2 regions of the Polaribacter sp. SA4-12 genome follow, and region 1 is predicted to be linked to the other one. Evidence: riboswitches for the same ligand, from Rfam matches in the RefSeq annotation. Region 1 holds a riboswitch; the other holds the start of a gene.
The links. Region 1 has a riboswitch for cobalamin ahead of BTO07_RS01500 (TonB-dependent receptor domain-containing protein). Riboswitches for the same ligand answer to the same signal wherever they lie in the genome.
Positions count from the first base shown of each region.

Region 2: linked by a shared signal. The riboswitch ahead of nrdG (anaerobic ribonucleoside-triphosphate reductase activating protein) and the one ahead of BTO07_RS01500 (TonB-dependent receptor domain-containing protein) in region 1 are both predicted to bind cobalamin.

Region 1 is NZ_CP019334.1:334,200-345,785, forward strand. Features, by position in the region: gene BTO07_RS01450 (DNA gyrase/topoisomerase IV subunit A) at 1-871, shown strand, start outside; gene BTO07_RS01455 (aspartate/glutamate racemase family protein) at 875-1,564, shown strand; gene BTO07_RS01460 (hypothetical protein) at 1,596-2,156, opposite strand; gene BTO07_RS01465 (ABC transporter substrate-binding protein) at 2,167-3,303, opposite strand; gene BTO07_RS01470 (GMP reductase) at 3,300-4,340, opposite strand; gene BTO07_RS01475 (ABC transporter substrate-binding protein) at 4,484-5,596, opposite strand; gene cobC (alpha-ribazole phosphatase) at 5,598-6,125, opposite strand; gene BTO07_RS01485 (adenosylcobinamide-GDP ribazoletransferase) at 6,110-6,877, opposite strand; gene cobT (nicotinate-nucleotide--dimethylbenzimidazole phosphoribosyltransferase) at 6,882-7,919, opposite strand; gene BTO07_RS01495 (bifunctional adenosylcobinamide kinase/adenosylcobinamide-phosphate guanylyltransferase) at 7,923-8,426, opposite strand; cobalamin riboswitch at 8,798-9,014, shown strand; gene BTO07_RS01500 (TonB-dependent receptor domain-containing protein) at 9,045-10,913, shown strand; gene BTO07_RS01505 (YncE family protein) at 10,917-11,586, shown strand, end outside.
Region 2 is NZ_CP019334.1:1,099,296-1,110,881, forward strand. Features, by position in the region: gene BTO07_RS04790 (T9SS type A sorting domain-containing protein) at 1-2,692, opposite strand, end outside; gene lgt (prolipoprotein diacylglyceryl transferase) at 2,776-3,621, opposite strand; gene yidD (membrane protein insertion efficiency factor YidD) at 3,716-3,949, opposite strand; gene cysS (cysteine--tRNA ligase) at 4,039-5,517, opposite strand; gene BTO07_RS04810 (hypothetical protein) at 5,615-7,075, opposite strand; gene BTO07_RS04815 (hypothetical protein) at 7,056-7,628, opposite strand; gene BTO07_RS04820 (RNA polymerase sigma factor) at 7,612-8,169, opposite strand; gene meaB (methylmalonyl Co-A mutase-associated GTPase MeaB) at 8,260-9,327, shown strand; cobalamin riboswitch at 9,531-9,730, shown strand; gene nrdG (anaerobic ribonucleoside-triphosphate reductase activating protein) at 9,848-10,297, shown strand; gene nrdD (anaerobic ribonucleoside-triphosphate reductase) at 10,304-11,586, shown strand, end outside.

The DNA of each region.
Region 1 (11,586 bases):
TAGTATAAACTTGCGATCTGTTGGTAGTGTTAAGAAATTGAAATGGGATATTGATTTTGCTGATTTATCAGTAAAAGGAAGAGCGGTTAGAGGAAATTTAATTACAAAACATACTATTAAATCTGTAGATTTTAAATCTGAAGGAGTTTCTACCTTAAAGCCTCGTAAAATTTGGTTTGATGATGCTGTTCAGCGTTTAAATGTTGATGAAAGAGGAGAGTTGTTAGGAGAGTTTAGAGCAGAAGATAAATTATTGATTATTACTCAAAGTGGAAAAGCAAAAGCTGTAAAGCCAGATTTAGCAATGCATTTTGATGATGATATGATTGTTTTAGAAAAATGGAAACCTAATAAACCTATTTCTGCCATTTATTTTGATGGAGAAAAAGAGCGTTATTATGTAAAGCGTTTTTTAATGGATACAGCAGACAAAGAAGAAACTTTTATTTCGGAGCATCCAAAATCGCAATTAGAAATAGTGTCAACAGATTATAGACCACTTGCAGAAATTCAATATTCTAAAAGAAGTTTAGAAAACGAAGAAGTTAATTTTGAAGAATTTATTGCTATTAAAGGAATTAAAGCTCAAGGAAATCAATTAACTACAGATAAAATTAAGAACGTAAATTTATTAGAGTCTTTACATTTTGAAGAACCAGTAGAAGAAATTACAGAAGAAATTGAGGTTGTAGATGAAGAAGTTATTGAAGAATTATTGCCAATTGATATTCCTGTAATTACGACTAATAAACCTGTTTTAGAAGAACTTTCTGCCGCAGAAAAAGCGCAAATAGCTTTGAGAAAATCGATTGCAAGAAAGAAAGCAGAAGAGAAGAAAAAATCTGACGAGGACCAAACAAAGTTGTTTTAAAATATGAAAAAAATAGGATTAATAGGAGGAATAACTCCAGAGTCTACCATTTTATATTACCGAATTTTAAATCAATTAAATTCGAATAATTTAGGACAACCTCATTCTGCAGAAGTTGTGATTAACTCATTTGATTTCGGTAAAATTGCTCAACTTCAAAAAGAAAATAGATGGGATTTGTTAAATGATATTATGGCAGAAGCCGGTAAGAATCTAGAAAATGCTGGCGCTAATTGTATTTTAATCTGTGCAAATACCATGCATTTATGTATAGATGCAGTTAGAAATGTAGTTACAATTCCTGTGATTCATATTGCTGAAGCAACATCAAAAAGTATTATTGAAAAGAAGCTTAAAAAAGTAGCTTTATTAGGAACAAAATATACAATGGAAAAAGATTTTTTTATTGATATTTTGACATCCTTTGGTATAGAAACAATTATTCCTGAATTAGAAGATAGAGATATTATTCATACTATAATTTATGATGAACTTTCTTTAGGTGAAATGAATCCTGTTTCAAAAGAGAAGTATTTAAAAATTATAGATAGATTGATTAAAAGTGGAGCAGAAGGTATTATTTTAGGATGTACAGAAATTCCTTTATTAATACAACAAGAAGATGTTGCTGTTCCTGTTTTTGATACTACAACAATTCATGCTACTGCTGCTTTTGAGTTTTCAACGAAATAACATCAGCATAATATTACTTAAAACTAAATGATTAATAGCTTTTACTAATAAAAGGAGTTTCTTTAAAACCAGTTACTTTATTGATTAGAATTGTGGCTGTAAAAAAATAGTTGCAAAGTAAATTTGCGAATTTTGGTAAAATATCTGCAACTTCTTTGTTCTCATTATTGTGGATAATTACCATTAATCTAATTGCTTTTTTAGAAATCGAAGAACACTGATTCAATATTCCTACAGGAGATTTTCCTCCTGGTAAAACAAAGCTAGAAATAGCATCTTCAACAACTATTTTCATATTTCTATAATGATCTAATAATTGTTGATGATCATTTTCTGTAATAGCAAGTTTTCCTCTAATAGAACCGTTAAGATGATAACAAAGAGGCAATAACCAATCTAGTTCTTGTCCTAGGTTTTCTAAATCTTTACTATTAGGATATTCTAATTTTAATATTGAAAGTTCATCAATAGCCCAAGCAACCATACGTGTAAGTTGGTCCGTTTCTATTTCATAATCACAAAGAGAAGACTCTTCATACATAAAAGGATAACAAAGCTCATCAATATTAGATTTTGGTCTTAGTTTTTTCATAAAAAACAACTTAATTTAATTTTCTGTAGAAAGTAAATTCATATTCTTTGAGTAATTCTGGTTGTACAATTTTAATCAAGTCTTTTAAGACTAAATCAGGTCTAGTAGGAGCTAATTCATAATAAATAATACCGCCCGTTTTACCTTTTAAACTTATTGGTGTATAAATGTTATCGTTCTTAAAAGCATCGAATTCTGTATATAAAGGATTGCTTTTTATCAATTGTTCTTTTGTTGTATAATGAGCAGGAGCAAGCCAAAGATCTGCATTTTGTCCTTTATCAAAAACACTTTCAAAACTTAAAGATAAACTTCCTTTTCCTTTGGTATCTTTCCATAGATACTTAAAGTTTGCATCTTTAAAGAAGGTAGCAACAAAACTTTCACCTCCTGGTAAATTCCAAATATCTTTGCTCATAATAGCACCAGAAAGAATTGTAGGTTTTTTATCAGATTTTAAAGCAATTTTTTTAGCGTCTAAATAATTACTTTCTATAACTTTAAAAATACTGTCAGCTTGTTTTTCTTTATCAAATAAAACGCCAAAAAACTTAATCCACTCTGCTCTTCCTAATGGAGTTTCTTCTAGCCAATCTCCATTATACATTACAGGAATTCCTGCTTTTTGAATGGTGGTTAAAGATTTATCTGCAGATGAAATACTATAACCAACAACTAATTCTGGTTGTAAATCTAATAGAATTTCGGTATTTAAAGAAGTTTCTTTTCCAACCTCAGTAATTTTTCCTGCATCAATTAAGGCTCTTGTTTTTTCTGAAGAAACAAATTTAGAATATGGAAAACCAACAATTGCAGTCTCTTCATTCAATAACTCTAACATAGGTATGTGAGTTGTTGAGGTTACTACTATTTTTTCAATTGGAACTTCAATATTTAAGTCTGTATACTTAATATTTTTGGTAGAATTTTTATTATGAATTTCATATTCAAATATATCATCAGAATTTTGATAACTAGCTTTTATTATTAGTTTTTTTGTTCCATTATCATTTATAATGTCAAAACCTTTTGCATATTTAATGGTACTTTCTGATTGTACTTTTTTATCAACTTTAACAACTTCTTTTTTACAAGAAATAGAGATCAATAAGAATAATAAAATCGGAATTAAATTTACTTTTTTCATTTCGTATACACTTGATTTTCTTGTTCTTGAACTCTAATAAAAGTGGTTCTTTTTGTTAAGTTTTTTAATCTACTAGCTCCAACATAAGTACATGTAGACCTAATTCCTCCTAAAATATCTATAATGGTATCATCTACATTTCCTCTAAAAGGAATTTCAACAGTTTTTCCTTCGGATGCTCTGTAATTTGCAACACCACCAACATGTTTTGTCATTGCTGTTTCTGAACTCATTCCGTAGAAAATTTTGAATTTCTCTCCATCTTTTTCAATCAATTTCCCACCACTTTCTGTGTGACCAGCAAGCATTCCTCCAAGCATAACAAAATCTGCAGCTCCACCAAAAGCTTTAGAGATATCTCCAGGAGTTTTACAACCACCATCAGAAATAATTTGCCCTCCCATACCGTGAGCTGCATCTGCACATTCTATAATTGCAGATAATTGTGGATAACCAACGCCTGTTTTTACACGAGTTGTGCAAACAGAACCTGGACCAATACCAACTTTAATGATATCTGCACCTGCTAATAATAATTCTTCCACCATTTCTCCTGTAACAACATTACCAGCAATAATTACTTTATTTGGATGGTTTTTACGCATTTTTTTGACAAAATCTACAAAATGTTCTGAGTATCCGTTAGCAACATCAACACAAATAAAATTTATTTGAGGGAATTCAGATAAAATTTGTTTTACTTTTTCTGAATCATCTTTACCTGTTCCTGTACTTACAGCAATATTCTTTAATGTTTTTTCATCAGCTTTTGATGCAAATTCTTTCCATTCATCCAAAGAATAATGTTTATGAATTGCTGTAAAAAGATTGTGTTTCCCTAAAGTTTCTGCCATTTCAAAAGTACCAACAGTATCCATGTTTGCAGCCATAATCGGTATTCCTTTCCAAACAACATCACTATGTAAAAAAGTAAATTCTCTTTCTAAAGTTACTTGTGAACGAGATTTTAATGTAGATCGTTTTGGGCGAATCATAACATCTTTAAAACCTAATTTTAACTCATTTTCTATTCTCATTTCTTACAATTTAATTAAGTGATAAAGGTATTAAATTTGGAAACGATTTTACAAGATTGTTTGTAAAAATCATTTTAATTTGAATAAAAAAAGGAATGCTATTTAAATAAAGAGCTATAACTTAAAGTTATTAAATAGAACTTCTAATTCATTTTCTCAAAGAAAGTCAAGGTGTAATTAGGCAACAAATCTGGATTTGTAATTTTAATAATGTCTTTTAAAACCAAATCGGGTCTTGTTGGAGATTTTTCAAAATAAATAAGACCTCCAGTTGCTCCTTTTTTTGTTGCATATGTGTAAATTTCTTTTTCTTTAAAAGCAGTAAATGAATTGTAATATTGGTTAGACCTTAACATGTCTTCTTTATTCTCAAATAAACCACAACCAATCCAGAATGTAGCATCTTTTCCTTTGTCTAAAACGCTTTCAATACTTAAAGGTAAACTACCATTTCCTTTCGTGTTTTTCCATAAGTAGTTTGTATTTGCATCTTTAAAATAGGTAGCAATAAAGCTTTCTCCAGCAGGCATATACCAAGTGTCTTTAAATAAATTTCCAGATATAATTGAAGGAAATCCCCCCCCTTTTAAAGCTATTTTTTTAACAGCTAAATAATTGTTTTCAATAATATTAAAAAGGCTATCAGCTTCTTTTTCTTTGTTAAATAAAACACCAAAAAACTTTACCCATTCTGCGCGTCCTAATGCTGTTTCTTCTAGCCAATCTCCGTTGTAAATAACAGGAATTCCGTTTCTCTCAATTGTTTTATATGATTTATTATTTCCATTTAACCCAAAACCAATTACAAGCTCAGGAGCTAATTCTATTAACCTTTCTGTATTAATAGTTTGTTCATTACCAAGTTCTATGATTTTGCTATCTGCAATTCGTTTTCTTGTTTTTTCTGATGAAATAAAATTTGTTTGTGGAAATCCTTTTAAAAAATTTTCAGTACCAATTTGTTCTAACATTGCTATGTGTGTAGTACTTGTTACCACAATGTTTTTAATTGGTATTTTCAATTCATTTTTACTAAGATCTGTTTTATTACCAAGTAGGTATGTAAATTCGTGTTTCGCGTTTTGATAAGGTTTTTTAATGATTAATTTTTTTTGATTACCAATTGTAACGATATCAAATCCTTTAGCATATTTTATGGTGCTTTTTACAGATTTATTTACTGTTTTTTGATCCGACTTATTTTGACAAGAAAAAAAGAAACTACTTATAATTAAGAGCGATAAAATGTGTTTCATTTTAATATTTTATTTCTAAAACCTGTGAATATTGTAATTTTAAATCAAAGGATTTTTCTAATGAAGTTTTTTTGATAAAAGAATATAAGCTTCTAATAACACCAGCATGCGTTATAATAACAACTTTTTTATGCTTTTGTTTGGCTATATCTAATAAGAAATCAGTAGTTCTGGCATGTAAATCTAAATAAGATTCTCCATTTGTAGTGGCGACCTTTACAAAGTTATTCATCCAATGATCTAATTCTTCTTTATTGATATCGTTCCAATTTTGTAACTCCCAATCTCCAAAATCTAACTCTTTTAGGCGATCATCAAAAATGACTTTATTTGAAAGCTTTTCTGCTAGTTTTTTACATCTTTTAAGTGGACTACTATAGTAAATGATTTCATCATTATTTACAGATACCTCCTTAATAATAGGTTTTATTTCCTCTAAAAAAGTATCAGTAATATCAAGGTCAGCCTGTCCATAACAAATTCCTTTTGCTATTTTAGGAGTTGTGTGTCTAATTAGTATAATTTCCATAAAACAAGTATAAAAAGATAAAAAACAACTTCAGCAACTTGCTGTAAAGCACCAGCACAATCACCAGTTTGACCACCAATCCATTTCTTAAAAAAGCCTCCTAAATACCAATACGATATTAATAATGGTAAAAGGCTTAGAAAAACCCAATAATTTTTAAAAAATAAAAGTGGTAAAATTCCAAAAAAGAAAGAAATTGCTAAAGATTTTGGACTCATTTGAGTTGTTGTTGGTTTTATTTTAGAACTATCAATATCTCTAACATAAGGATGTGTGTAGAGTAGGATAGTAGCTATAAAACGACTAATTGCATGACCAGAAATAATAAGGAGTGGAATATTTATAGTAGAAACGCTTAATGCTTCTATTGCTAAAAATTTTAAAATCAGAATAGAAAATAACCCAATAACACCAAAAGTTCCTAATCTAGAATCTTTCATTATTATTAAAATTTTTTCTTTGGTCCAACCACCACCAAAACCATCGCAACTATCTGCAAAACCATCTTCATGAAAAGCTCCGGTTGTCCAAACAGAAGCAATCATACTTAATGCAATAGCAATTTCTATAGTAAAAAGAAACGTTGATATGTAATAAACAAGAGCAGCAATTGATCCTACTAAAATACCAACTAAAGAAAAATATCTATTACTTTTATTTAGTGTTTCTGACGAATGATTTACCCATTTAGGACAAGGTATCCTTGTAAAGAAAAGTATTGCAGTTAAAAAATAATGGATTTCTTTTTTCATAGATTTAAGCTTCACTTACATTAGCACTTTCAAAAGTTGCCATTTCATTTAAAAATTGAACAGAAGATTTTATAATAGGAAATGCAACTGCAGCACCAGTACCTTCTCCCAAACGTAAACCTAAATTTAAAACAGGTTTTACCTTTAGAAAATCTAATACTTTTTGATGTCCTTGTTCACCAGATGTATGCGTAAAAACACAATAATCTAATACATTTTTATCAATAGCATTTGCCGCTAATAATGCAGATGTAACAATAAAACCATCTATTAAAATAGTCATTTTTAAAGCAGCAGCTTCTAAAATAGCGCCAGCAATCATTACAATTTCGAAACCACCAAAAGTTGCGAGTGCTTCTGTTGGCGAGTCTATATTTTTTATATGTTTTTGGTAAACCTCTTTTAAAATTGTCTTTTTTTGTTGAAGACCTTTATCATCTAATCCAGTTCCTTTTCCAACACAATCTTCAATATTAATTGCTGTAAAATAACTCATTAAAAGTGCAGCAGAAGAAGTATTTCCAATTCCCATTTCACCAAAACCAATCGTATTACAGTTTTTATGAAACAATGTATTTACAATTTCTTTTCCTTTTTCTAAGGTTGAATTACATTGCTCAGTTGTCATGGCTTTTTCTAAAGAAAAATCCTTTGTTCCCTTTGCAATTTTTGCTGAAATTAATTCATTATTTTGATCAAAATCGACATTTACACCGGCATCAACAATTTTTAAATTGATACTATTTTGTTTGCAAAAAACATTAATTGCTGCGCCACCATTTAAAAAATTGAACACCATTTGTTGTGTTACTTCTTGTGGATATGGGCTTACACCTTTCGTTTTTGTAATTCCATGATCTCCTGCAAACACAACAATTGTTGGTTCTGTAATTTTTGGAGTTAGTGTGTTTTGTATGCTTCCTATTTTAATTGCAATAGTTTCTAAAAGTCCTAAAGAACCTAAAGGTTTTGTTTTAAAATCTATTTTTTTTTGAAGTGCTATTTGTATTTCTTTACAAAGAGGTTTAATTGTTGAAGTCATGTTTTATTTTAATTTTAGAGGTAATCCAGAAACCATAAAAGTGGCTTTGTTGGCTTTGTTTGCAATAAATTGATTTACCCAACCTTGTAGTTCTGTAAACTTTCTACCAGATTCGGTTGTAGCATGTAATCCCATGCCTATTTCGTTAGAAATAATGATGATGTTGGCATCTATTTCTACTAATTTTTCTATTTCTATTTTGGCTAGTTTTAAACATTCTTCAATATCATATTTTGTGTCAACATAAAAATTTGTTAGCCACAAAGTAACACAGTCTATAACTACAGTTGCTTTATCAGGAATAACTGCACTAATATTTTTTTCTTCTTCAATGGTTGTCCAGCGTTCATCTCTATCAGAAATATGTCTTTTTACTCTTGCTTTAAAGTCTTCGTCCCAAATTCTAGAAGTTGCCAAATAATAAGGATTTTTAGAAATGTCTTCCGCCATTTTTTGAGCAAAACTACTTTTGCCAGAACGTTCTCCTCCAGAAATATAATGAATCATAATTTTAAAAATATATAAATGCAAAGGTTAGAAACATTTCTTTAAAAAGTAAAGGATATTTTAATTACTATGTAAAACTATTGATTTAAAAATACTTAAAAATGATTTTTTCTCTTTTGGTTTAAAGGGAAACTAAAGGGTTTGTGATATCGATTTATAAGAAATTATAGTGGAATTACTTTTTAGATAAAATAAGTTCTTATCGTTGTAAGTTAGAATACAGGTTTTTTCTGCTCAAATAATCTTCTGCGAATACTTTATTAAATTGAATACAATGTTTCTCTAAAATGATTTATTCAGAACTGTTAAAAATAGTTAAATAATTAGCATATAAATTTAAAAATAGTGGTTTTTAATTATTAAAATAATCTACATTTGCAGAAAATTAGGGTTTTGTTCTTTCTGAGAACAAATTAAAAGGGAATTCGGTTAAATACCGAAGCTGTTCCCGCAACTGTAAGTTTATGCTGAATTTATTTCAGCACTTCATTAGAAGATGTTATTAGCTCTTTTACCACTGACATATATGTTGGGAAGGTATAATAACATAAAGCAAGCCAGGAGACCTGCCTCGATTTTTAAACAATTAAAACTTTCGGGATAAAGGTTAAATGGATTATGAAGAAACACTTACTTTTTACAACTTTTTTTGTTATTACACATGCTATTTTGGCTCAAAACGATTCTATAAGAACAGTTTTGAAAGAAATTATTGTTGTTGCTGATAAAAAAATAGAAAACTCTAAAGGATATAAAATTCAGGTATTAAACGATTCTATTATCACTAAAAATACAGAATCATTTACTTCACTTTTACGTTTTAACTCTTTAATTTATTTAAAAGAATATGGCTCTGGAGGTACAAGTACAGCTAGTTTTAGAGGTACAAGTTCTTCTAATACAGCTGTTATTTGGAACGGGATAAATATAAATTCTGTTAATAATGGTCAAACAGGTTTTAACTCATTAACTGTTAGTTTATTTGATGCGATTGATGTTAGAAGCGGAGGAGGAAGTATTGAGTATGGTTCTGGTGCTGTTGGTGGTACAATCCATTTAAATGATCAATTATTATACAAGTCTAAGAAAGTAATTGTGAATCAATTTGTGGGTTCAATAGGTAGTTTTAGCACTTATAATACTTTATATAAGTTTAAATTATCTACAGAAAAGTTAGCCTTAAAATTAGGAATGTCTTATAATGAATCTGAAAATGATTATAAATTATTAGGTACCGATTTAAAAAACTTTAATGGTGCATATAATAACTTCAATATGAGTATTGGGTTAGCTTATAAGTTTAATCCAAAATCACAACTTAAATTTTATAGTACAAGTTATGTGGGTAAACGTTTGTTTTCTGGAGAGTTACCAAATCCATCAGGAGCAAATGATAAATACAAAGATTTCAATAATAGAAATCTCCTAGTGTATAATTATCAGAATAATAAGTTTAATCACGAATTGAAATTAGCTTTTTTAACGCAAGAATATCAGTTTTTTGATAATAAATTAGTAGATGATTTTAATTTTGGAAAATCGAAACGTTATTTGATTAATTATGATGTAGCTTATAAAATTTCATCAATAAATGCGAAGATAACATCCTATTCTGAGTATGAATCTGTTTTTGGTAAAACAGATCAAATTAGAGAAAAAAATAGAAGACAGTTTTCACAATCATTTATCTATAATCAAAATATTTTAAATACAGTTTTCTTTGATTTAAAGGTGAGAAAAGACTTTAATTCTGATTATAATGTTCCTAATAGTTATTCTTTAGGGATGAAAGCCAAGGTGCTTAAAAATATTTCTTTGAGAGCGAATGCCTCTAAAAATTATAGAGTACCAACTTACAATGATTTGTATTGGCCAGGTCAAGGAAACGTAAATTTAATTCCAGAAACAGCAGTTCAGGGTGAGTTTGCAGTAATTTATAAGAAAAAGAAATTTTCTGCAGATTTGGGAGTATTTTACATTTCTGCTAAAGATAAAATTGTTTGGACACCAAATGGAGATTCTAGTAGACCAGGTATATGGACGCCAATTAACCTTTCTAATGTAGCAAACAAAGGAGTAGAACTTAGTCTTTCTTATGCTAAAAACTATAACAATCATTTTATTGATTTTAGAGCAAATTATAGTTACACCGAAGCTAAAGATAAAGATACTCAAAGGTTTTTAATTTTTGTACCTAAACATCTGTTTAATGGAAGTTTTGGGTATTCTCATAAAAGAATCAGTTTTTTCTATCAACAATTATTCACAGGAGAAATTTTTACTACAGAAAGTAATTCTAAAGATTTTATGCTTCCTAGTTTTTTTGTTGGAAACCTTGGAGGAGATTATAGAATTACAAAAAACATAAAAAAAGAAATTACGATTGGTTTTAAAATTAATAATGTGTTCGACAAAAATTATGTTACGCAACCAAGAAGACCAATGCCAAACAGAAACTTTAATTTAAATATAAACTATAAATTTTAAACAATGAGAATTAATAAATTACTAGCAGCCTTAGTATTTGGAGCAATTGCATTTACTTCATGTACAGATGACTCACCAAGTTTACCAAGAGGTGATTATGATGGAGGAGTATTAATTAGTGGAGAAGGTAGTGGTGCTGGTACAGGTTCTGTTTCTTTTGTATCTGATGATTATGAAACTGCAGAAAATACAATTTACAAAAAAGTAAATTCGACAGAATTAGGAACTTATTTACAATCAATGGCTTTTGATACTGATAACGCTTTTATTGTTGTAGATAACCAGAACACGATTACTGTTGTTGATCGATATTCATTTATAAAAGAAGCTACAATTTCTGAAGAACTAGCAACTCCTAGGTTTATGACAGTTGCAGATAACAAAGGGTATGTTACAAACTGGGGTACAACGGAAGCTTATGTTGCTGTTTACGATCTTACTAGTTATGATTTTATCAAGAAAATAAACATTGGTAGTGGGCCAGAAAGAATTATTGAAAGTAATGGAAAATTATATGTTTCTCACAAAGGAGGTTGGGGATCTAATAATATAATTTCTGTAATTGATATTGCCACAGAAGGTGTAGAAGAAATTACTGTAAGCGATAAACCAGATGAAATGTTCTTTAATAACAATGGACAATTAGTTGTTTTATCAGAAGGAGCTGTTCAAT
Region 2 (11,586 bases), 770 kb from region 1:
CAAAAGTATAATTTTGTCCAGAAGCATTTCCTGTGCTTTTTTTATTAAAACCTTCTGTAGGGTTTAGCGTTGAAGTTTCTGTCATATCTCTTGACCAATCTCCTGAGTTTGTCAGTTTAGCTAACCATTTTCTACTTAAAGTAACTGGAGAAGTCGAATCATCACCATCAAAACCTCCTGTAAAAGTAATATCTAAAGGCGTATTAGATGCTGTTAATGCAGTTGACCCATCTTTTAAAACACCAAATAAATTATATGTTAAACCATCGGTAGTAACAGGAGATGTCCAATAACCACTTTGATAAACGTTTGATAAAGTACCTTTTACGTCTTTATACAAATTACCTGTCCCAGATGCATTTTTAACTCCAGTATGTGTTTGTAATAGTTGTGCAGAGCCTAACAAACGTAAATCTCCACCTAACTCTAGAGCATTTGTAACTGTTAAGTTTACTCCATCTACAATTGTTAAAGTTTGACCGTTTTCTACATTTAAACAATCACAGTTTGTATCTGATGTAATTGTTATATCGCCTTGTACTCTTATTCCTAAAAGTAAATCTGTAGCACTGTCATCGGGCACACCAGAATTATTTCCACCAGACCAACTTCCGTTATATACAATTTCATTATCTGCACATTCTATAAAGTCAAAACTAAGAACATCTGTATGTGCAACTGCATATAATACATCTTCGGCATCATTAACTGTAAAAGCTAAATCTGTAAATGTAAATTCTAAATTTGCTGCAGCCTCATCACTATTTATATGACTATTTGCTTTTCCTATAAAACTTAATTGGGCTTCTGTATTTGAGTTAAGAGTTAAAACTACTGTTAGTCCTTCTGGTACATTACCAATAGTAACCTCAGAATCTGAAAATGTACCTGAACTAGCGAAAAAAGTATCTCCTGTTAATGTTATTAAAACAGGATTTGTAGTATCATCTATAGTACCATCATTTGGTGTTTCTGGTAATAATGATTTCATATAATATTGATTCATATCATCACCAGCACTACCAGAGATATAAAATCTTGAACCATCATCATTTAAAAGAATATCTGTAACTGTGATTTCTTCTGTAGCTATAGAAAAAGAATTTGTATTTGATATTGTACCTGTAGTTACATCAAAATTATTTTCTAAAGTAAATTCGTAAATAGTATCTCCTGTATTACCAGCTATATAAAACTTACTTCCATCACTATTAAAAGCAATTCCTTGCGGGGAGTTATCTATAGAAGTTATATTATAATTTCCATCATAGTCGGCTGCAAGTGTTGATAAATCATAATTAGTAGATAATGAAAATTGAAAAACTCTATCTCTTCTATTTCCCAGTAAAAATAGTTTAGATCCATCATCATTAAAAACCATATCTCTTGGACTATTTTCGTTATTTGTTTCAGTAATATTAACGGAAAAAGGACCAGATTTTGTTACCGTAGAAGATAAGTCGAAATTAGTGGAAAGTGCATATTGATTAATTCCATCATCATCATTACCAACTATAAATAAAGTTGAACCATCACCGTTAAAAGCTAATCCTAAAGGTGCTGCTTCTTCAGAAGCAATGGATAAAACACTTTCTAAAGAACCTGTACCAATATCATAAGGTACAGAAAGGTGAATTTCTAGTACTGTGTCTGAAGAGGAACCTATAACAAATAGTTTTGTACCATCATTATTAAAAACCATACCATGTGGAGTTCTTTCAATTGTAGTAAATATATAGGTATCATCTGGTGTTACTGTAAATGTTGAAAGTGCAAAATCATAAGGTGTACTTAATGTGTATTCTTTTATTTCTTCATCAGTATTACCTGCAATATAGAATTTTGTACCGTCATTATTAATTAATAATGCATTAGGAACAGTTTCAGGTAGTGAAATTGATGTTGATGTAATAACTGTAACCGATGATAGAGAATAACCAGTTGCTAAATTATAAGTATTTACATCATCTCCTGCAGCACCCATTATGTATAGTTTTGTGCCATCATTATTAAATTCTATTGCTCTACCATTATTTTCTAATCCTACAACATCAATATCTGCATCTACACTTCCGGCAGTACTAATATCGTAATTTGTATCTAGGCTAAACTCAAAAACATGATCTGCACTTCTATCTAAAATAAATAATTTAGAACCATCATTATTAAACCTAAAACCCGTTAAATTGTCTCCATGACTAGTTGTTGGGCTTAAGTAAGTATCTATAGCTGCTTCGGCATTAAATACAACTGGTGTATCTAAAGTTATGTCTATACTAAAAAGATCCCATGGTGTATTTAGCACAAATTCTGTAACATCATCTCCTGCTCCACCTAAAATATACATTTTTGTACCAGTACTATTAAAAAAAACATCTTCAGGATTACTTTCACTTGGGTTCACCCTAAAGTAACTTTGAATGGCTCCTTTAGTTGATACATCATAATCTGTGCTTAATGAATATTGCAAAACATAATCTCCCCCCGTACCAACAAGAAATAACTTTTTACCAGCATCACCATAAATCATACCGGTAGGACTAGCCTCTTGTCTAGGAATTCCGTATGCTCCAATATGTGTAGAAGTAGAAATATCAAAAGAGTTTGTACCAGAATACGCTAAACTTTGTGCATTATAAGACACTTGTATTAAAGAAAAAAATAAAAATATAGCAATATTTTTTTTTGTCATAGCTAATTATATTTTTAGTGAGATTTAAAATAAATTAGATGATAAATATAAGGGGGTTTAGAGAAAAAAAACTTTTAAAAATCTTATTTTTTTCTAAACATTAACCAAATACCAATTAAAACTAAAGGAATGCTTAAAACTTGCCCTGTATTTAAAGGACTAAAAAGCCATTCTTCTCCCCTAATTTCTACTTGTGGTTCTTTTAAAAATTCTATGATGAAACGTAAAGACCATAAAACCACCATAAATAACCCAAAAAGGTAACCAGTTTGCTTCTTTTTATTTGTTTTCCAATACAAGTGCCACATTACAAAAAACAAGGCTAAATAACTAAAAGCTTCATATAATTGCGTTGGATGTCTTGCTGTTGTTTCTCCTGCAGCTTTAAAGATTACTCCAAAATTAGAACCAGTTTCTTTTCCATAAATTTCTGAATTGAAAAAGTTTCCAAAACGGATAAAAAATCCTGCTAAAGCAACCATAATTGCCAATCTATCTAAAATAAACAACCAAGGTTTTTGTAAGTGTTTTTTTGAATAAAAGTACAATGCAATCGGGATTCCTATTGCTGCTCCATGACTTGCAAAACCAGTAAAACCTGTAAATTTCCATCCTTTTATTATTCCGAATAAAGAATCGTTTGCACTTTCTTTTATTGGTAAAAATATTTCTAATAAATGATTTTGATAATAAGACCAGCTATAGAAAAATACATCTCCTAAACGCATACCTACAAGCATAGAAACAAAAACATACATAAATAAAATATCTAGTTTTTCTTCTGGAATTTTATCTTCTATATAGATTTTTTTCATCAATCTTAAGCCCAATAAAAATGCTGCAACGAACATTAAACTGTACCAACGAATCACAAAAAAACCTAAATCAATCCCTATTGAAGGATTCCACTCTATTGCTAAAAAACTCATATACTTCTTTATATGTCTGGTCAAGCGCAGTCGAGACCTAATTATTAAAACGTAATTTTAAAAAACCTCTCGACTGCGCTCGAGGTGACAATTTTTATTCTTTCTTATCTGGCACTGGATCATAACCACTTCCACCCCAAGGATGGCAACTAAATATTCTTTTTAACGCTAACCAACCTCCTTTAAATAAACCATGTTTTTGTAACGCCTCTATAGTATAATGTGAACACGTAGGACTGTATCTACAAGTTGATGGTGTAAATGGTGAAATTGCGGTTTGATAAAAGCGTACCAACAATATGAATGGAAATGAAAGTATTTTTTTCAAAAACTAAACCCTATTTATTTCTAAAAGTTCTCGATACAATTTCAATAAAAAATCGAAATCACTCGAACTGACAGACTCGTAATTTATAATTAATTTATTAAAAAAGTGGTGCCTTCTTTACCGTCTTTTAATTGAATTCCTAATGCAATTAACTCGTCTCTAATTTGATCTGACAATGCCCAATCTTTATTTTCTCTTGCCTCTTTTCTTAATTTGATTAACAATTCTACGACTCCATTTATTTTTTCTGAATTGTCTTGAGAATTTTCATTCATCAATCCTAAAACATCAAATACAAAGGCATTTATAGTTGTTTTAAGTTCTTCTAAATCATCCGAAGTTAAACTTGCTTTTTGCTCTTTTATTAGGTTGATAACTTTAACAGCATCAAATAAATTTGCAATTAAAATAGGTGTATTAAAATCGTCATTCATTGCTGAATAACATGCTTTTTTCCATTTTTGAACATCAAACGTAGATGTTTTTCCTGCTTCAATTTTAGGAATAAAATTAACAGCTTCCATCAGTTTAGAATGTCCTTTTTCTGATGCTTCTAAAGCGTCTCCAGAAAAATCTAAGATGCTTCTATAATTGGCTTGCAAATTAAAGAAACGAACTACACTTGCAGAAAATGCTTTTGGTAAAAGGTCGTTTTCTCCACTTAAAATTTCATTTGGTAAAATAAAATTTCCTGTAGATTTTGCCATTTTCTGGCTATTTAACAACAGCATATTTGTGTGCATCCAATAATTAACGGGCGTTTTACCACTACACGTTTTAGATTGTGCAATTTCACATTCGTGATGAGGGAATTTTAAATCCATTCCACCTCCATGAATATCAAAACTTTCGCCTAAATATTTTGTACTCATTACAGAACATTCTAAATGCCAACCAGGAAAACCATCACTCCAAGGTGAAGGCCAACGCATAATATGACGCTCGTCTGCTTTTTTCCAAAGTGCAAAATCTTGTGGGTTTTTCTTATCTGATTGTCCGTCTAAAGTTCTGGTATTGTGAATTAAATCTTCCACTTTTCTTCCAGAAAGGATTCCGTAATTTTCTTTTTTATTGTATTCTAAAACATCAAAATATACAGAACCATTTACTTCATAAGCAAAACCTTTATCCATGATTTCTTTAATCATTTCTATCTGCTCAACAATATGACCTGTTGCAGTTGGCTCTATACTTGGTGGTAAAAAGTTGTAGTTTTTTAATACATCATGAAAGTCTACAGTGTAACGCTGTACAACTTCCATTGGCTCAATTTTTTCGATACGTGCTTTCTTCGCAATTCGGTCTTCACCTTCATCTGCATCGTTTTCTAAATGACCAGCATCTGTAATATTACGCACATAACGCACTTTATAGCCTAAATGTAATAGGTATCTATACACAACATCGAAGAACATAAAGGTTCTAACATTACCTAAATGTGCGTTGCTATAAACTGTGGGACCACAAACGTACATACCTACGTATCCGTCTGTTATGGTTTTAAAATCCTCTTTAGTTTTGGTTAAAGAGTTATATACTTTAAGTTGATTTTCTTTGTAGAGTTCCATTAAAAAAATTACTATTTACAGCCGATAAAGATAGGCACTTTAAAAAGAATAGCGAAATGGAATTTGTTAGAAGTTTGGTAAATAAAATGTATCTAATTTATTTGATAACTATAGTACTATATTCTGCATTCAATTCAATTTTATTTTTTGTGTTTTCGTTTGATATATTTGATGTTGTACTTATCTCATTCGTCTTTATTACTTTATTTATAACACCAAAAGATGTTTTGTTATCTAATTTACTCGTGTTGATATTATATATAAAAGATGTTTTTACATCACCCAAAAGAATAGAAGCATCTGAGTTACTTAAGTTTAATACAAACTTGCCAAAATTAGGATTAAAACGATTAATCGTCAATTCACCAAACTTATCAGAAAGGTGTACGTTTTCATTAATAAGGCTAATATTTAAGCCTGAAGAATTATTAGATAATGTTGTATTTGTAACTGATGCAATTTTTGCATCAGTTACATTATTTAAGAATAAAGTACACCCGTTTAAATCGTTTATAGAAACCTTAGAATAATCTATCGTTAGTCTTCCTCCATTTAAATTACTCGCATCAAAACCACCATAACTTACTTTACCAAAAGCTTTTGTGTTTGGTAATTTGACTTTACAATGACGTGTATTTAAGTTGAAAGTTGCATTTTTTGGAACTTTAATTTCTAGTCTTTTTTTAATCTTAATTTTCTTTCCATTGATGGTTAAATCATTTGAATTCGAATTAAAATTTAACTTCATTTCCATTATATGTTTCTTAGCTTCTGCTAACTCCTTTTTAATCTTCTCTTTGTCTATTTTTTTGATTTCTAGCCTTGCTTTAGCCAAACCTTCTTTAATTTCTTTCATCTTAATTTTCCTAAGACTTTTCTTAGACTCAATAAGATTCTTTCTCATTTTAATCTTTGCAACAGACATTTTCTCTTTTAACTCTTTGTATTTTTTACTTTTCTTAAAAGCGTCCCATTCCTTTTTAGATTTTATACTAATTTTATCTTCACCATCATTCCATTCAAAAGAATAATCTCCATCTTTACCAACTATCTCATCAAGATTTTCTAAGTCTTCTAAGATGTGCATTCCATCAAAATCGAAGTCAAAATCAAAATCCATTTCAGGGATTACAATCGCTTCAAAATTTGGCATTTCAATATCTGGCATTTCAATATCAGGCATTTCAATATCAGGAAAGTTAAAATCTGTATCATTAAAAATGATAAAATCGTTTCTAAAACCTAAAGAATTGTTACCCTGAGAAGTAATTTTTACTTTACTTTTATTCCCTAAAGCTTCAAAATTCCAATTTTTAAAATACTTTTCTGCTTCTTCTTTAGAAAGTCCTTCAATTTCTATAAATGCCTCAACTTGCACTTCATTTTTATTCCAAGTACTTACATTTATTTCAGTGTTAGAAGCATTTATGGCAACTTCTACGTCTTTATTTACTTTAAATTTTTCTGTAAACTTTTCATCAAACTTTTGGGCAAAAGTTGTTCCTAAAAAACAGATGGCAATTAAAGTTAATATTGGTTTATATAATTTGTGTTTCATTTTGTTTTGTGTTTAAATTTTTAAGTTGTTTTAATTGCTTTTGCAAGCGTTTTAACAGCTGTAAGCGTAATTGTAAATTACTAATCAATGCATCTATTATTGAATCATTAACCCCATTTGTATTGAGCTCTAGCGTTAACGATTTGTAATTTTTGGTGAGTTCTGCTATTTTAAATAAATAACCATCAACGATTTCTTTATTCTCCTCAGTTAAATCTAACTGACTAATTTCTAAATCGATACTCTTTATATAATATGTCTCTATGGTTTGAAATTCCGGAGAAATACTACCTAAACTAATTTCCTTTTGTACAGAACTTGTTTCAACATCTTTTATATTCGTTGCATTTTCTGTTGGATAAAATTTAATAGCCAAACTAATTAACAACACAATCGAAGCTGCTACAGACAACCATTTATAATTTTTCTTTTTGGTTTTTTGTTGATGCATTTCTGACTGTAATAAAGCTTCAAACTTATTAGAATGATTTGCAGATAATTCTACATTTTCTTCCTGATAACCTTTTAATGAATTTCTAATATCTTGCTGCATAACTCGTATTTTTTAATGCTTCTTTCAGTATTTTTTTCCCTCTTAATAAATGTGTTCGAGAAGTAGTTTCTGTAATTTTTAAAACTTCCGATATTTCTTGATGATCATAGCCTTCCAACAAATAAAGCGTTAAAACCAATCTATATTTCTCTTTTAAACCGTTAATCTCTTCTACAATTCCTTCAATTGAAATATCACTATCAACATTCCAATCATCTTCATCTGCTTTTGCAATTACTTCTTCATTTATAGAAACCAATTCCAGTTTATTTTTCTTTAATTGATCTATACTTTGGTTGATCACAATTCTTTTTAACCAAGCCCCAAAAGCGACTTCATTTTTATAATTTTCGATATTCTTAAACGCCTTTATAAAAGCATCTTGCATAACATCTTCTGCTACAAATTTGTCTTTTACATATCTAAAAGCGACCAAGAACATTGCCTTGCAATACAAATTATACAACTGCATTTGTGCTTTGCTGCAGTCTTTTTTGCATTGGTCAATAATTGGTTGATGTAGTTGTTTGGTTGATCTCATTAAAACTTTCTTACACTAAAGACGATACATTTTTGGTTATGTTGCAAAATGCAAAATATTTATGATTAAATTTACATATTAACTTTTACAATGGATAAAAAATCATCAGCATTACATGAAAAAGAAGGTGTTTCTCAACCAGAAACAACCAGTAAATCTGCTGCAGAAAAAATAAAATTAAACAGAGCTAAACAAAGTTCTGTAGACACTTTTGTTTCTCAAATTTTAGAAGGAAACATTACTTTTTTGAGTCGTGCTATTACTTTGGTAGAAAGTACAAACCCAAAACATCAACAAAAAGCTAACGAAATTTTAGAACGTTGTTTGCCTTATGCTAATAATTCTGTAAGAATAGGAATTACAGGAGTTCCTGGTGTTGGAAAAAGTACGTTTATAGAATCTTTTGGAAAGCATTTAACTAGCCAAGGAAAAAAAATAGCCGTTTTAGCGGTAGATCCAAGTAGCTCTGTAAATAAAGGTTCTATTTTAGGTGATAAAACAAGAATGGAAGAATTAGTAACTGATAAAAATGCTTTTATTAGACCTTCTCCTTCTGGAACTTCTTTAGGTGGTGTTGCACAAAAAACACGCGAAAGTATTATACTTTGTGAAGCTGCTGGTTTTGATACGATAATTATAGAAACTGTTGGTGTTGGGCAGTCTGAAATCGTTGTTCATTCTATGGTAGATTTCTTTTTATTATTAAAATTAGCTGGCGCTGGTGATGAGTTACAAGGCATTAAACGCGGAATTATAGAAATGGCAGATGCTATTGTTATTAATAAAGCAGATGGCGATAATGAGAAAAATGCTAAAATTGCCAAAGTAGCATTTAATAGAGCATTACATCTTTATCCTATAAAAGAAAGTAAATGGCAACCAAAAGTACTTACTGCAAGCGCGTTACATAATTCTGGAATCTCAGAAATTGATACAATGATTACTGATTATATTGCATCAACAAAAGAAAATAATTATTTCATCAAAAAAAGAAATACTCAAAATAAATATTGGCTTTTAGCAACTATTGAACAACAATTAAAAGATAATTTTTATAAAAACCCGAAAATTAAGGATGCTTTGGCAAAAGAAATAAATAATTTAGAAAACGGAAAAACAACACCTTTTAATGCTGCTAAAAAGCTGTTAGAATTGTAATTAAGTTTACTTTTAAATTAATAATTCGCTTCTAAATTAACTTCAGACTTAAACTACGTAATTAAGTTTTAAAACAACTCAAAACCATTATACACATTAGGTTTTTGAAACTAAAAACACCACATATTTAACACTAAAATAATGTGTTCATAAGTTTCTTAACAAGTTATTCTAAACTACAGACATACGAGCTAAATGATTTCTAAATTTGAATAGAATTTGGTTTTAATAACAATATCAATTGTTAAAATTAAAAGGGAAATAGGTGAAAAACCTATACTGTTCCCGCAGCTGTGAGCTCTATTAAAAGTTTTTCATTCTTTGTCACTGTTTATTATTTTATAAATGGGAAGACGTAAAATCTGGAGTAAGTCAGAAGACCTGCCAATTTCAAATTAGTCAAACTTTCGGGATAAAAGTTATGGCACGATGTATCTACTTAATTTTTGGGTTATCGTACCTTTTTGACACATTATTAACCATCAATAAGTAGGTCTTATTGATTATAATATTCGTGAAAATGAATTATTCTAACATCCAGATTGTTCTCCAAGAAGTTCCTGGTGAAATCAGTATTTGTTTTAGTATTTGTGGTTGTCAAATTCGTTGTAAAGGCTGTCATTCTCCCTTTCTTTGGAAAGAAGAAAACGGACAACAACTCTCTACAAAAACATACCAAGAAACATTAAAAAAATACAAAGGCTTTGCAAGTTGTGTTTTATTTATGGGAGGAGAATGGCATCAAAAAGAGCTAAGTCATCACCTTAAATACGCCCAAAAAGAAGGATATAAAACCTGCCTTTATTCTGGTAGAGATTCCATTGATAAAAATCTCCTAAAACACCTTACTTGGGCTAAAACCGGAAAATGGAACGCTAAAAAAGGAGGTTTAGAAACCCATAAAACAAATCAGCAATTTATAGAAGTACAAACAAATACTATTTTAAATCATTTATTCCTAAAAAACTAATGCCCTATGATTAGATTAACTCAGAAACAAATAGATCAAAAAATTGATTTTATTGACAATTACATTAATGCTAACAATGCTGCTGATGGTTCTAAATTAGATGCCAATGCTAATGTTTCCTCAAAAAATATTGCAACTATGGAAGCTGAATTAAATAAAGACATTAATGTTCAAGTGAATAGGCAATTAGTAAAAAATAAAATTGAACAATTGTTCGATAAAGACTTGGCTAACGAATATGTGAGACAGATTGAGGCTCATGAAATTTATGTACATGATGAAACATCTTTAAAACCTTATTGTGTTTCTATTAGTATGTATCCGTTTTTATTTGATGGACTTACAAAACTTGGTGGAGAAAGCAGAGCTCCTCAACATTTAGAGAGTTATTGTGGTGAATTTGTAAATCTTGTTTTTGCGGTAAGTTCTCAATTTGCAGGTGCTTTGGCAACGGTAGAGTTTTTATTGTACTTCGATTATTTTGCAAGAAAAGATTTTGGAAATGATTATTTAAACACGAATACAAAAACAGTTTCTAACCACTTACAACATGCCGTTTATGCTATTAATCAGCCTGCTGCTGCAAGAGGTTACCAATCTGTATTTTGGAATATTTCTCTTTATGATGAAAAGTATTTTGATAGTTTGTTTGGTGAATTTGTTTTTCCTGATATGTCAAAACCTGAATGGGAAAGTCTTAAAAAACTGCAACAATTCTTTATGAAATGGTTCAACAAAGAAAGAGAAAAAGCAGTATTAACTTTTCCTGTTGTTACTGCTGCAATGTTAGTAAAAGATGGCAAGCCTGTGGATACTGAATTTGCAGATATGTGCGCTACTGAATTAAGCGAAGGAAATTCATTTTTTATATATCAATCTGAAAGTGCAGATAGTTTAGCTTCTTGCTGTAGATTAAGAAATGAAATTAGCGATAATACGTTTAGTTATTCACTTGGTGCTGGTGGAGTTTCAACAGGTTCTATTAACGTGATTACATTAAATATGAATCGCATAATTCAGCAAGGAAAAAACCTTAAATGTGAAATAATTAAAATTCAGAAATACCAAATTGCTTACCGAAAATTAATTGAAGAATATAAAGATGCAGGAATGCTTCCTGTTTACGATGCTGGTTTTATATCACTTGACAAACAATTTTTAACCATCGGAATTAATGGAATGGTAGAAGCTGCAGAAAGCCAAGGAATAAAAGCAGAAAATAGTACTCTTTATAAATACTTTGTTGCAAAACAATTAAAGGTAATTTATGATGCTAATAAAGAAGCGAA